Regions from separate parts of the Streptomyces mauvecolor genome, predicted to be linked through region 2. Evidence: predicted binding sites of a transcription regulator. Region 2 holds the regulator's gene; the other holds the start of a gene.
The links. Region 2 encodes HrcA, which represses chaperone genes, less so after heat shock. Its sites were predicted from a motif close to TTNGCACTCNGNNNNNCNGAGTGCNAA; they were not measured.
Positions count from the first base shown of each region.

Region 1: groL (chaperonin GroEL) is a predicted target of HrcA. The motif match lies at 6,132-6,158, and genes of this name have one in related genera.

Region 1 is NZ_BAAASQ010000005.1:110,789-118,381, forward strand. Features, by position in the region: gene otsB (trehalose-phosphatase) at 1-314, shown strand, start outside; gene ABD346_RS05975 (alpha,alpha-trehalose-phosphate synthase (UDP-forming)) at 384-1,856, opposite strand; gene ABD346_RS05980 (glucosyl-3-phosphoglycerate synthase) at 1,931-2,878, opposite strand; SAM riboswitch class I at 3,015-3,174, shown strand; gene thrC (threonine synthase) at 3,192-4,490, shown strand; gene ABD346_RS05990 (MoaD/ThiS family protein) at 4,558-4,833, shown strand; gene ABD346_RS05995 (cold-shock protein) at 5,257-5,460, shown strand; gene groL (chaperonin GroEL) at 6,288-7,593, shown strand, end outside.
Region 2 is NZ_BAAASQ010000018.1:22,646-30,238, forward strand. Features, by position in the region: gene ABD346_RS23095 (DUF3097 domain-containing protein) at 1-679, opposite strand, end outside; gene ABD346_RS23100 (MBL fold metallo-hydrolase) at 819-1,541, opposite strand; gene hrcA (heat-inducible transcriptional repressor HrcA) at 1,697-2,716, shown strand; gene dnaJ (molecular chaperone DnaJ) at 2,717-3,853, shown strand; gene ABD346_RS23115 (nitronate monooxygenase) at 4,064-5,155, shown strand; gene ABD346_RS23120 (16S rRNA (uracil(1498)-N(3))-methyltransferase) at 5,152-5,895, shown strand; gene ABD346_RS23125 (hypothetical protein) at 6,377-6,916, shown strand; gene ABD346_RS23130 (histidine triad nucleotide-binding protein) at 7,020-7,379, shown strand; gene ABD346_RS23135 (ribonuclease Z) at 7,416-7,593, shown strand, end outside.

The DNA.
Region 1 (7,593 bases), on a different contig from region 2:
TGGCCGCCCACCACGGCCTGGTCCTCGAACCCGGCCGCCTGGTACTGGAGTTGAGGCCCCCCGGCATGGACAAGGGGGTGGCGCTCTCCGCGTACATACGCGAGGTGGGCGCCGAGTCGGTCCTGTACGTGGGCGACGACCTGGGCGACCTCCCCGCGATCGCCGCCGTGGAGAAGCTCCGCTCGGACGGCATGCCGGGGTTGCTGGTGGCGGCGGACACGGTGATCGCGGAACTGGCGGAGAGAGCAGACCTGCTGCTGACCGGCCCCGCGTCGGTGACGACGTTCCTGCGAACCCTGGCCGCCCACATGTAGCCCCGGCCGGGGGTGGGCGACTCGGGCCGCCCGCCCCCGGGCGACGAGCAGGCGGGGAATCGCCCCCCCCTAGCCCCCCAACCCCTCCAACTGCCCCAGAAACCACCGCCGAGGCGGCACCGCGGTCCCCGCCGCGGCCAACCGCTTGGTCCGCTCGGCCCGCTCCTCCTCCGCCATGCTCAGCCCCGCGTGCAACGCGGCAGCCGTCCCCGTGATGTCGTACGGGTTCACGACGATCGCGTCCTCCCCGAGCTCCGCGACCGCCCCCGCCTCCCGCGACAGCACTAGCGCGCACCCCGAGTCGGACACCACCGGAACCTCCTTGGCGACGAGGTTCATGCCGTCCCGGACGGGGTTGACGAGGGCGACGTCCGCGAGCCGGTAAGCGGCGAGCGACCGGGCGAAGTCGTCCTGGACGTGAAGGACGACAGGAGTCCAACCCGGCACGCCGTAAACGGAGTTGATCTCGGCAGCCACCCTCCCCACCTCCTCCGTGTACTCCCGGTACACGGCCAGATCCTGCCGGGAGGGATACGCGAAGGCCACGTGCACGACCCGCTCCCGCCACTCCGGGTGCGTGTCCAGCAAATGCCGGTAAGCCAGCAGCCCCCGCACGATGTTCTTGGACAGCTCCGTGCGGTCGACCCGCACGATGGTCCGCCGGCCCTCCCCGATCTGCTCGCGCAGGGCGGCCATCCGCTCCTCGACATCGGCCTCGTGCGCCCGCCGCCGCAGGAAGTCGCCGTCCGCGCCGAGCGGATGCACGGCGAGGTCGGTCTCGCGAGCGGCCCGCTCCCCACCCGTCCCGTGCCGGAAGAAAACCCGTTCCTCCCCGCCGGGCGAGCCGACCCACTCGCCCTCGTCCGCCCCCAGCACCCCCGAAACCGACTCCGCGAACGCGGAGGCCCACCGCCAGGTGAGGAACCCCAGCCGGTCCGCCCCCAGCATTCCCCGCAGCAGCTGCCGCGCGATGTCGTCCGGCAGCATCCGGAAGTAGTCCACCGGCGCCCACGGCGTGTGCGAGAAGTGGGCGATGCGCAGATCGGGGCGGAGCGAGCGGAGCATCCCCGGCACAAGAGCGAGGTGGTAGTCCTGCACCAGGACGCGCGCCCCGTCCGCTGCCTCCACCGCGAGCGCCTCCGCGAAGGCGCGGTTGTACGCCTCGTACGACGCCCACTGCCGCCGGAACTCCGCGTCGAAGACCGGCTCAAGGGGTGTCTGGTACAGCATGTGCTGGACGAACCACAGCACCGAGTTCGCGATGCCGTTGTACGCGTCGGAGAAGACGGCCGGGTCGATGTCCAGCATCCGGACGCCCGTCTCACCCACGCCGCGCCGCACCGCCTCGCGGTCACCCTCGCCCAGCGCCGCGCACACCCACACCGACTCCACGTCGGAGCCGATCGCGCTCAATCCGGAGACGAGCCCGCCCCCGCCCCGCTTCGATTCGAGGGACCCGTCCTCCTTCAGCGCGTACGAGACGGGGCCGCGATTCGACGCGACGAGTACCTGGGCCCTGGGGGCGGCGTGCGCGGTGACCATGTTGCGGAACCTAGCCCGCCCCGCAACCCCTCAAACACGCGTACGCCCGCCCCCGGGAGCGGGATCCGGCCGTCCTACGCCGCCCGGTGCACCGCGTACTCCTCGATGTCCCGCATGGGCGGCCGCTCCTCGGTGTCCACGGCGTACGTGTGCGGCACGAAGCCGTGCTCACCGCGCTCGAACTGGGTCAGCTCGGGCCGTACGAGATGGCCCCGGGACAGCCTCAGCTGCGCGGTGCGGTAGATCGCGGCGGCCATCCGGCCGAGCGCCTGCCCGTCCTGGTGGCGGTGCTTGCGTACGCCCACGTCGACCTGCGCCAGCGCGTCGAGCCCCACCGTGTGCAGCGCGTCGACGAGCAGCGCGAGCTCCACCCCGTACCCGACGGGGAACGGCAGCCGTTCCAGGAGCGAGCGCCTGGCCGCGTACTCGCCGCCCAACGGCTGGACGATTCCGGCCAGTTGGGGCCAGTGGAGATTGAGCAGCGGCCTCGCCACCAGCTCGGTGACCCGACCCCCCTGGCCCGCTGTCCCGCCGAAGGGGCGGTCGTACATCGCCTTGACGAAGTCCACGTCCGGGTCGGTCAGGAGCGGCCCGACGATCCCGGAGACGAATCCCGCGTCGAAGTCCTTCAGGTCCGCGTCGATGAAGCACACGACGTCGCCGCTGGTCACGAGCAGCGAGCGCCACAGCACCTCGCCCTTGCCGGGCAGCGCGGGTATGCGGGGCAGGATCGCGTCCCGGTGGACGACCCGGGCGCCGGCCTTCGCCGCGACCTCGGCCGTACGGTCGCCGGACCCGGAGTCGATCACCACGAGCTCGTCGACCAGGGGCACCGCATCGGTCATCAGCTCGCGCCGGATCGCGGCCACGATGTCACCGACGGTGGCCTCCTCGTCGAGGGCGGGCAGCACGACACTGACGGTCGTACCCGTGCGCTGTTTCGCGGCCAGGATCCGCTCGACCGGCCGCTCCGTCGCGGACCAGGAACGCCTGCTCAGCCAGCGCTCCACCTCTTCCAGCACGGTTCCTGGCCTCCTCATGTGATCCATCTCGCGGTTCGGACGACTATCTCAACCGTCCCGGCCTTCGGTTACAGTCTTGAACAACGCGGATGACCGTCGCATGTCGGGGGTCGTCGTCACGCTGACAATCGAATACCGCTCATCCAGAGGGGCAGAGGGAAACGGCCCGTTGAAGCCCCGGCAACCCTCCAGTCGGTTCTCGTCGATCGTTTTCACCGATCCAAGACACGAGGCCACCGGCTAGGGAAGGTGCCAAATCCGTCTCATGGCGATGTTCGCCATGAGGAAGATGAGGAGAAAGGGCCTCCCCTCCATGTCTGCACAGACTGTCGAAAACCGTACCTCTGCCGGCCGTGCCGTTGATCTCGGTCCGGCGTCCGGGCTTTCCTGCCGCGAGTGCGGCCAGCGTTTCGAACTTGGCCCGATCTTCGCCTGTGAACTGTGTTTCGGACCGCTCGAAGTGGCTTATGACCTGCCGCTCGGCGACCCCGAGGCGCTGCGCAAGCAGATCGAGGCGGGTCCCGAGAACATCTGGCGTTACGCGCCGCTGCTGCCCGTCCCCGCCGACGTGGCCGACAAGCCGAACCTGAACCCGGGCTTCACCAAGCTCGTCAAGGCCGAGAACCTGGCGCGCGAGCTGGGCGTCGAGCCCGGCAAGCTGTTCGTCAAGGACGATTCCGGCAACCCGACGCACTCCTTCAAGGACCGCGTCGTGGCGCAGGCCCTGGAGGCCGCGCGCGCCTTCGGCTTCACCACGCTCTCCTGCTCCTCCACCGGAAACCTGGCGGGCGCGGTCGGCGCCGCCGCCGCGCGGGCCGGCTTCCGCTCCTGCGTGTTCATCCCGCACGACCTGGAGCAGGGCAAGGTCGTCATGGCCGCGGTGTACGGCGGCGAGCTCGTCGGCATCGAGGGCAACTACGACGACGTGAACCGCTTCTGCTCCGAGCTCATCGGCGACCCGCTGGGCGAGGGCTGGGGCTTCGTCAACGTCAACCTGCGGCCGTACTACGGCGAGGGTTCCAAGACGCTGGCGTACGAGATCTGCGAGCAGCTCGGCTGGCAGCTGCCGGACCAGCTGGTCATCCCGATCGCCTCGGGCTCCCAGCTCACGAAGATCGACAAGGGCCTCCAGGAGCTCATCAAGCTCGGCCTCGTCGAGGACAAGCCGTACAAGATCTTCGGCGCGCAGGCCGAGGGCTGCTCCCCGGTGTCGACCGCCTTCAAGGCCGGTCACGACGTCGTACGCCCCCAGAAGCCGGACACCATCGCCAAGTCGCTCGCGATCGGCAACCCGGCGGACGGTCCGTACGTCCTGGACATCGCGCGCCGCACCGGCGGCGCGGTGGAGGACGTGAACGACGAGCAGATCGTCGACGCGATCAAGCTCCTCGCCCGGACCGAGGGCATCTTCGCGGAGACCGCGGGCGGCGTGACGGTCGGCGTCACCAAGAAGCTCATCGAGGCCGGTCTGATCGACCCGTCGCTCACCACGGTCGTGCTCAACACCGGTGACGGGCTCAAGACCCTGGACGCGGTGGCCGCCACGTCCCAGGCGACCGCGACCATCCGCCCGAGCCTGGACGCCTTCCGCGAAGCCGGCCTCGCCCACTGAGGCGCTGCCGCACGGGAGCCTCGCCCACTGAGCCACCGCCGACCTGAACGACTAGGAGCACCGAACCATGAGCGTGAACGTCCGCATCCCCACGATTCTCCGCACCTACACCGGCGGCCAGGCCGAGGTCGCCGCCGAGGGCGCCACCCTCGCCGAGGTCATCGCCGACCTGGAGAAGAACCACACCGGCATCGCCGCGCGCGTCCTGGACGACCAGGGCAAGCTGCGCCGCTTCGTCAACGTGTACGTCAACGACGACGACGTGCGCTTCGAGCAGGGCCTCCAGACGGCCACCCCGGAAGGCGCGGGCGTCTCGATCATTCCCGCGGTGGCGGGCGGCTGACGGACGGATCGTTCGCCTTCGCCCGTACCCAGAGCTGAACTTTGAGTTGCCCCCTCCGCGCAAGAAGCGGAGGGGGCAATTCAGCATGGTTGAGCGGGGTACAGTTGGGGAAGCGCCTTCGCTTCGAGTGCCAAGTGCATATGAGAACGCGACAACATGAGGTCAAAGTGTGTGTGTCCTTTGTTCCTTAAGTGCGCTTTGCCCGGCCCGACTTGCCCCGGAATGTTGAATTCACGGCATTCCGCTCTCGGCGGGTGCCCGGAATTCTCGTCCGATTGACCTGTTGCAGAGGGCAGTTGGGCAGATACATTCAGCCGCGGTCGACGCGTTCCGGCGCACACCCTCTCCTGTCGGAGGGTGGAGGTCTGACCCGGGTCCGCGAAGTGTGGTCCCGTGCAAGGGCCAGTAATAGGGGAGTTAGGCATGGCTCAGGGCACCGTCAAGTGGTTCAACGCGGAGAAGGGGTACGGCTTCATCGCGGTCGACGGTGGTGCGGATGTTTTCGTCCACTACAGCGCGATCCAGATGGACGGTTACCGCACCCTTGAAGAAGGTCAGCGAGTCGAGTTCGAGATCTCGCAGGGCCAGAAGGGTCCGCAGGCGGACATGGTCAAGCTCGCCGTCTGATCTCGGCGCGATCGGCCACCGACGCACTCACGCATGAAGGGGGCTGCCCAAAAGGGTGGCCCCCTTCACGCGTTCCTAAGCCCTCCCATGCACCGGGGCTCGGCCCCGGACCCCGTTCACGCCGGAGGCCGTTCCCCCTCTCCCTCAAGGCCTTAAGGGCAAGGGGGAACCCCTGTGACGGGCTGGAATTGCCCCCTGCCGGGGCCGCCCCTGCGAGAGGCAACGCTGCTGGGGGCGCGGGGAACGGCGCGCCCAGCCACGTACGACCCGCGGTGGAGATCGGGTTTGAGGGGCGCGGGGAACTGCGCGAGCACTACGCACGGCCTGCACGTCGAGGGGGGTTTAGGGGCGCGGGGAACTGCGCGAGCAACCACGTACGACCCGCGGTGGAGATCGGGTTTGAGGGGCGCGGGGAACTGCGCGAGCAATACCCACGGTCCGCAGGCCGAAAACGGGGTCAGGGGCGCGGGTCTGCGACATTCGCGGGCTCCGCCGCGTGGGCGCGGCAAGCCACGCACGGCCCGCGGACGAAACGGACAGCCTCCGCAGGAGCCGGGGTGTGGGGGCGGAGCCCCCGCCGCCCCCGGGAGACCGGGCGGCACCGGTAAGTGGAGGCGCCCGGTTCAAGAGACTCGCTTGCACTCGCAGGTGCCGAGTGCTAATCATTGGGCTTAGCACTCTCCCAGTGAGAGTGACAGAACTTGGATCGGGTCAGTGAGGCCCGCAGCCCGCGTGGGGCAAGGAACCACAAGGGCCGCAGGCCGTCCGTCGCGGGCGCCGGCGCGATCCACGAAGAACGCCACCCCTGTCCGGGAGGACCACTTCACATGGCCAAGATCATCGCGTTCGACGAGGAGGCACGGCGCGGTCTCGAGCGCGGGATGAACCAGCTCGCCGACGCCGTCAAGGTCACCCTCGGCCCCAAGGGCCGCAACGTCGTCCTCGAGAAGAAGTGGGGCGCCCCCACGATCACCAACGATGGTGTTTCCATCGCCAAGGAGATCGAGCTCGAGGACCCGTACGAGAAGATCGGCGCCGAGCTGGTCAAGGAAGTCGCCAAGAAGACGGACGACGTCGCCGGTGACGGTACGACCACCGCGACCGTCCTGGCCCAGGCCCTGGTGCGCGAGGGTCTGCGCAACGTGGCCGCCGGCGCCAATCCGATGGCCCTGAAGCGCGGCATCGAGAAGGCCGTCGAGGCCGTCTCCGCCGCCCTCCTGGAGCAGGCGAAGGATGTCGAGACCAAGGAGCAGATCGCTTCGACGGCCTCCATCTCCGCCGCCGACACCCAGATCGGCGAGCTCATCGCCGAGGCCATGGACAAGGTCGGCAAGGAAGGCGTCATCACCGTCGAGGAGTCGCAGACCTTCGGTCTTGAGCTTGAGCTCACCGAGGGCATGCGCTTCGACAAGGGCTACATCTCGGCGTACTTCGCGACCGACATGGAGCGCATGGAGGCGGCCCTGGATGACCCGTACATCCTGATCGTCAACTCCAAGATCTCCTCCGTGAAGGACCTGCTCCCGCTCCTGGAGAAGGTCATGCAGTCGGGCAAGCCGCTGCTGATCATCGCCGAGGACGTCGAGGGCGAGGCCCTGTCGACCCTGGTCGTCAACAAGATCCGTGGCACCTTCAAGTCCGTCGCCGTCAAGGCCCCGGGCTTCGGTGACCGCCGCAAGGCCATGCTCGGTGACATCGCCATCCTCACGGGCGGCACGGTCATCTCCGAGGAGGTCGGCCTCAAGCTGGAGAACGCCGGTCTCGACCTGCTCGGCCGCGCCCGCAAGGTCGTCATCACCAAGGACGAGACGACGATCGTCGACGGTGCCGGTGACAGCGACCAGGTCCAGGGCCGCGTCAACCAGATCCGCGCCGAGATCGAGAACAGCGACTCGGACTACGACCGCGAGAAGCTCCAGGAGCGCCTCGCCAAGCTCGCCGGCGGCGTGGCCGTCATCAAGGCGGGCGCGGCCACCGAGGTCGAGCTCAAGGAGCGCAAGCACCGCATCGAGGACGCCGTTCGCAACGCGAAGGCGGCCGTCGAGGAGGGCATCGTCGCCGGTGGTGGCGTGGCCCTGCTCCAGGCCTCCGCGGTGTTCGAGAAGCTGGAGCTCGAGGGTGACGAGGCGACCG
Region 2 (7,593 bases):
CCCCCGTCTTCCAGTCCTGCCCCCGCGGCACAACCGGCCACCCCGCGATCCCCACGGACGCCGGCTTCACCGCCTCCCACACGTCGATGTACGGGTGGCCGACAACCAGCACATCCGGATGCGTCACGGACGCCGCGATGCGGGACTCCTTCGAGCCCGGGACCAGGTGGTCCACCAGAACCCCGAGCCGCGCATCCGGCCCGGGAGAGAACTCGGCCACGATCGCCGGAAGGTCGTCGATGCCCTCCAGGTACTCGACGACCACGCCCTCGATCCGGAGGTCGTCCCCCCACACCCGCTCCACGAGCTCCGCGTCATGGCGCCCCTCGACATAGATCCGCCCCGCCCGGGCGACCCGGGCCCGCGCCCCCGGCACGGCCAGCGATCCGGAGGCCGTACGGGCGGGCCCCGCGGGAGCGGAGGAGGAGGGGCGTACGAGCGTGACGACCTTGCCCTCCAGGAGGAAGCCGCGGGGTGCGAGCGGGAAGACGCGGTGCTTGCCGAAGCGGTCCTCCAGGGTGACCGTCGGCCCCTGGGCGGTCTTCTCGCAGCGGATCACGGCTCCGCAGAATCCCGTGGAGACCTCCTCGACGACGAGGTCGACCTCGGCAGGCACCTCGGGAACAGGCGTCTGCTTCCTTTTCCACGGCGGGGTCAGATCAGGGCTGTAGCTGCGCATGGTGCTCATTATTCGGGGCTCCGGCCGGGGGCCCGGGGGTTGGCCCCCGGGAGATGCAGCCACGGCGGGGTGAGATCAGGGCTGTAGCTGCGCATGGGCCCCATTATTCGGGGGGCGCCGGGCCGGACCGGCGCTGGGGCTACAACACCCCGAAACGCACCGCGAGTTGGTCCCGCTGGGCCCGTACGAAGGCCGCGTCCACCACCGCCCCGTGCCCCGGCACGTACACCGCGTCCTCTCCGCCCAGCGAAAGCAGCCGGTCCAGGGCGGCCGGCCAGCGCGAGGCCACCGCGTCGGAGCCCGCCTGGGGCTCGCCCGACTCCTCGACCAGGTCGCCGCAGAAGACGATCTCCGGCGAGTCGCCGGTGGCGGGGACCAGGACCGCGAGGTCGTGGCCGCTGTGACCGGGGCCGACATTGGCGAGCAGCACCTGACGGCCGCCCAGGTCCAGCGTCCACTCGCCGCACACCGCGTGGTGCGGAAGCACCAGCAGGTCGGCCGCCTCGGCCGCCTCCTCGACGGACACGCCCTGGCGGGCCGCGTCGTCACGCAGCGCCTCGCGCACCAGCGCCCGCTCGATGCCGACCGCCCCGTACACCTCGGCCCCGGAGAACGCCGCCGTCCCCAGAACGTGGTCGAAGTGGGGGTGGCTGAGCGCGATATGGGTCACACGGCGGCCGAACAGAGCCTCGGCCTGCGCCCGGAGTTCGGCGCCCTCGCGGAGCGTCGCACCGGTGTCGTACAAGAGGAGCGAGCTCTCCCCGGCGATCAGCGCGGCCGTGGCGTCCCAGACGGGCAGGCGCCTGCGCCCGACTCCGTCGCCGAGGCGCTCCCAGCCGAACTCTTCCCAACTGACGTCCATGACGCGACGCTATCCGCAATCGACCGGCGACGCCGCACGGTAGCGTGGTCGGCCGCCCTTGCTAGGGGCGTACCGGTCGGCCGTACACTGGCCGGGGGATTGCTGGCACTCGAACACAGTGAGTGCCAAACGGACGGCAACTGGAGGTGTGCGCGATGCTCAGTGAACGCAGGCTCGAGGTGCTGCGCGCCATCGTCCAGGACTATGTCGGCACCGAGGAACCGGTGGGGTCCAAGGCCCTCACCGAGCGGCACGCCCTCGGCGTGTCCCCGGCGACCGTGCGCAACGACATGGCCGTACTGGAGGAGGAGGGCTTCATCGCCCAGCCCCACACCAGCGCCGGCCGGATCCCGACCGACAAGGGCTACCGGCTCTTCGTGGACCGGCTGGCGGGCGTCAAGCCCCTGTCGTCGCCGGAGCGCCGGGCGATCCAGAACTTCCTGGACAGCGCGGTGGACCTGGACGACGTCGTGGCCCGTACGGTGCGGCTGCTCGCGCAGCTGACCCGGCAGGTGGCGGTCGTCCAGTACCCGTCGCTGACCCGGTCCACGGTGCGGCATGTGGAGCTTCTCTCACTCGCCGCGGCCCGGCTGATGCTGGTGCTGATCACCGACACCGGCCGCGTCGAGCAGCGCATGGTCGACTGCCCGGCGCCGTTCGGCGAGGCCTCGCTCGCGGACCTGCGGGCCCGGCTCAACGCACGGGTGGTGGGACGCCGCTTCGCGGACGTGCCGCAGCTGGTGCAGGACCTGCCGGAGTCCTTTGAACCGGAGGACCGAGGAACCGTTTCGACGGTCCTCGCCACCCTCCTCGAAACCCTGGTCGAAGAGACCGAGGAGCGGCTGATGATCGGCGGCACCGCCAATCTCACCCGCTTCGGACACGACTTCCCGCTGACCATCAGGCCGGTGCTGGAGGCGCTGGAGGAGCAGGTCGTGCTCCTCAAGCTGCTCGGCGAGGCCAAGGAATCGGGCATGACCGTACGCATCGGGCACGAGAACAACGCCCACGAAGGACTGAACTCCACGTCCGTCGTATCGGTCGGCTACGGTTCCGGCGGCGAGGCGGTCGCCAAACTCGGCGTGGTCGGACCGACCCGCATGGATTACCCCGGAACGATGGGAGCGGTACGCGCAGTGGCACGTTACGTCGGACAGATCCTGGCGGAGTCGTAAGTGGCCACGGACTACTACGCCGTACTCGGCGTGCGCCGCGACGCATCACAGGACGAGATCAAGAAGGCGTTCCGGCGCCTCGCACGCGAACTCCACCCGGATGTGAATCCGGACCCGAAGACGCAGGAGCGCTTCAAGGAGATCAACGCCGCGTACGAGGTGCTGTCGGACCCGCAGAAGAAGCAGGTCTACGACCTCGGCGGGGACCCGCTGTCGTCGTCGGGCGGCGGCGGGGCCGGCGGCTTCGGAGCGGGCGGCTTCGGCAACTTCTCGGACATCATGGATGCCTTCTTCGGCACGGCATCGCAGCGCGGCCCGCGCTCGCGGACCCGCCGCGGCCAGGACGCCATGATCCGCCTGGAGATCGACCTCAACGAGGCGGCCTTCGGCACCACCAAGGAGATCCAGGTCGACACCGCCGTGGTGTGTACGACCTGTTCGGGCGAGGGCGCCGCGCCCGGCACCTCCGCGCAGACGTGTGACATGTGCCGCGGCCGCGGCGAGGTGTCCCAGGTCACCCGGTCCTTCCTGGGTCAGGTCATGACCTCGCGGCCCTGCCCCCAGTGCCAGGGCTTCGGCACCGTGGTCCCCACCCCGTGCCCCGAGTGCGCGGGCGACGGGCGCATCCGCTCCCGCCGCACCCTCACCGTGAAGATCCCGGCCGGTGTCGACAACGGCACCCGGATCCAGCTCGCGGGCGAGGGCGAGGTCGGCCCCGGCGGCGGCCCCGCCGGCGACCTGTACGTGGAGATCCACGAGCTCGCGCACGACGTGTTCCAGCGCCGCGGCGACGACCTGCACTGCACGGTCACCATCCCCATGACGGCGGCGGCGCTCGGCACGAAGGTGCCGCTGCAGACCCTGGACGGCATGGAGGAAGTGGACATCCGCCCGGGCACCCAGTCCGGCCAGTCCATCCCGCTGCACGGGCGCGGCATCACGCACCTGCGCGGCGGCGGGCGCGGTGACCTCATCGTGCACGTCGAGGTCATGACCCCGAGCAAGCTCGACCCCGCGCAGGAGGACCTGCTGCGGCAGCTGGCCAAACTCCGCGGCGAGGAACGCCCCACGGGCCAGTTCCAGCCGGGGCAGCAGGGTCTGTTCTCCCGCCTGAAGGACGCGTTCAACGGACGTTGAGCCGGTGGGGGAGGGGGGCTACGGGGGTGACCCCCGCAGCCCCCCTCTTCTTTTGGGGCTGCGCCCCGAACCCCGTCCCCTTGGTCTGCGGACCGTGTCCGGTTGTGCCCACCCTCCCCCGAGCTCTTGAGGAGCAGGGTGGCCGGGGTCACTCACCCTGGGAGGGGCGGGCGATTCGGTGCGAGAGCAACGCCGTGGCACGATGCGGGCATGGCTTTGACCGATCTCTGCCGGTATCCGATCGTGCAGGCGCCCATGGCGGGCGGCGCCTCCGGTCCGGCGCTGGCCGCGGCCGTCTCCGAGGCCGGGGGGCTCGGGTTCCTGGCGGCCGGGTACAAGACCGCCGACGGCATGTACCAGGAGATCAAGCAGATGCGCGGGCTGACGAACCAGCCCTTCGGAGTCAACCTGTTCATGCCCCAGGACCCGCACACCGACCCCGCCGCCCTTGAGGTGTACCGCCACCAGCTGGCCGGCGAGGCCTCCTGGTACGAGACCCCGCTGGGCGACGCCGACACCGGGGGCGACGACAACTACGAGGCCAAGCTGGCGATCCTGCGCGAGGACCCGGTGCCGGTGGTCTCGTTCACCTTCGGCTGCCCCGAGCGCCCGGTGTTCGACGCGTTCGCGAAGGCCGGTACGTACACGATCGTCACCGTGACCACCCCGCAGGAGGCGCAGGCCGCGCAGTGGGCGGGGGCGGACGCGGTGTGTGTGCAGGGCATCGAGGCGGGCGGTCACCAGGGCACGTACCGGGACGATCCGCAGGTCGGCGGGGCCGGCATCGGGCTGCTCACGCTGATCGGGCTCGTCCGGGAGACGGTGCAGCTGCCGATCGTGGCGGCGGGCGGCCTGATGCGGGGTGCGCAGATCGCGGCGGTCCTCGCGGCGGGCGCGGACGCGGCGCAGCTGGGCACGGCGTTCCTGGCGTGCCCGGAGTCGGGCGCGAACGTGCTGCACAAGCAGGCGCTGACCAACCCCCTTTTCGTCCGTACGGAGTTGACGCGGGCGTTCTCCGGGCGGCCCGCGCGGGGCCTGGTGAACCGTTTCATGCGGGAGCACGGGCCCTACGCGCCCGCCGCGTATCCGCAGGTGCACCAGCTCACCGCGGGTCTGCGCAAGGCGGCGGCCGAGGCGGGCGACCCTCAGGGCATGGCGCTCTGGGCGGGCCAGGGCCACCGGCTCGCCCGGGAGCTCCCGGCGGGCAGGCTCGTCGAAGTCCTGGCCGCCGAACTCGACGACGCGGCAGCGGAGTTGACCCAGAAACTGCAGAACCTGAAGAACATGAGGAGTGCGTCATGACCGCCCCGGTCTTCGTTGTCGACAAGGTGCCGGGCGGCGGCGAGTTCGTCCTGGACGGGGCGGAGGGCCGGCACGCCGTCTCCGTCAAGCGGCTGCACGCCGACGAGGAAGTGACCCTGACCGACGGCGCAGGGAACTGGGCGGACGCGGTGGTCGTCGCGGCCGAGGGCAAGGACCGCCTGGTCGTACGGATCACGGCGCACGCCACCGAGGACGAGCCGGCGGTACGGATCACCGTGGTGCAGGCGCTGCCCAAGGGCGACCGGGGCGAGGTCGCGGTGGAGACGATGACGGAGACCGGGGTCGATGCGATCGTGCCCTGGCAGGCCAGGCGCTGCATCACGCAGTGGAAGGGCGAGCGGGGCCTCAAGTCCCTTGCGAAATGGCGCAGTACGGCCCGGGAGGCGGGCAAGCAGTCCCGCCGGGTGCGCTTTCCGGACGTACGGGAGGCGATGACGACGAAGCAGGTCGCGGCGCTGCTGGCGGGGGCGGACCTGGCGATGGTCCTGCACGAGGACCGCGCTCTGGGCTCGGCGGCCCTGGCCACGGCGGACCTCCCCGCGCGGGGTGAGATCGTGCTGGTGGTGGGCCCGGAGGGCGGAGTGTCCCCGGAGGAACTGGCCACGTTCGCCGCGGCGGGCGCGATGCCGTACCGGCTGGGGCGCAGTGTGCTGCGTACGTCGACGGCGGGGACGGTGGGGGCGGCGGTGCTGATGGCGAGGACGGGTCGCTGGTCCTGACGGCCCTTCAGCCCCTCGGGGGCGAGTGAGCGAGGCCGGGGCTCGGCCCCGGATCCCGGCCCCTCCCCGCCCCTTCCCGAGACCCGCCGGGGGTGGGACGGCCTGGCCAGGTGCGGTTGTTCGGCCGCGGCCGGTACGTGGCTGGTCGCGCAGTTCCCCGCGCCCCTGACAGGGTTGGTCCTGGCCGGGTGCCGGGGCCGAATCGGGTTGAGGGGCGCGGGGAACTGCGCGAGCAACCACCCCCGGTCCGCAGCCGAATCTCCACCCGTCACCGGCCGGAGCCGACCCCACCCCCCGGGAGGGTTTCGGGAAGGGGCGGGGAGGGGCCACCGGGGTCCGGGGCGGAGCCCCGCGCCCACCGGGCGGCGGCCGGACCGCGACCAGAGCTGGACCGGACCGCGGCCGGGGCGCGCCCGGAAGGCGAGGGGGATGGCCGCAGGAGGTCTATCGCACCCCGCGCCGCGGTGGCACCCTGGCGCTCATGGGGGCCAAGAGGTCGCACCGCCGAGCACCGCACACCGCCCGCCGCAGGGCATACCGAACCCTGCCCGCCGCAGCCATGGCCGCGCTGGCCGTCGGCGGCGCGGCGGCCTGCGACCCCGTCGGCGGGCTCAACTCCGCCGCGGTCGCGGTCACCACCGACCAGACGGCGACCGCCGCGCTCCAGCACCAGCACGTCAGCATCAAGTGGCTCACCTGCACCGCCAACCTCAAGGGCGGCCCCAGCGCGACCCCTTCGGCCGGCAGCACCACCCAGCAGGTCGCCGACGTGAACTGCCAGGGCGAGACCAAGGACGGCAAGCCGATCACGGTCAAGGGAACGGTCACGCAGGAGGTCGAGGGCCGCTGTGTGAAGGGTGACCTGACCGCCAAGGTCGCCGACAAGACCGTGTTCCGCGCCAGTGTGCTCGGCAACTGCAACGCCCCCGCCCCGACGACGGGCCCCGCGAGCCCCGCCCCCGGCGGCCGCCCCACGGTCACGGTGACCGTCACGGTCACGGAGTCCTTCCAAGGCAAGTAGCACGCTGCGCACCAGCCGGGCCACCCCCTCCATGAGCCGGAACGCCAGAACGCGTTGAGTAGCATGCGGTTACCTGATCAACGCGACCAAGGAGGACCGGACCGTGGCCGGAGAGCCGCAGGCCGACTGCCTGTTCTGCAAAATCGTCTCGGGCGATGTCCCGGCGACCGTCGTGCGGGAGACCGAGACGACCGTGGCCTTCCGCGACATCAACCCCCAGGCGCCCACTCACGTCCTGGTCATCCCGAAGGTCCACCACCCCGACGCCGCCGCGCTCGCCGCCGCCGAACCGGCGATCCTCGCGGACGTGGTGCGCGAGGCCGGGGAGGTCGCCCGCGAGGAGAAGGTCGACGGCACCGGCTACCGGATCGTCTTCAACACCGGCAGCGGCGCGGGCCAGACCGTCTTCCACGCGCACGCGCACGTCCTGGGCGGCCGTGGCCTCCAGTGGCCGCCCGGATAACCACCTCGTACAGCCCGCACAGCAAGGCGACTCACCGTGTCCGTACGTGAATTGGTGGTGCTCGGCACCGCCAGCCAGGTCCCCACCCGGCACCGCAACCACAACGGCTATCTGCTGCGCTGGGACGGCGAGGGCATCCTCTTCGATCCCGGCGAGGGCACCCAGCGGCAGATGCTGCGGGCCGGGGTCGCCGCCCACGACATCAACCGGATCT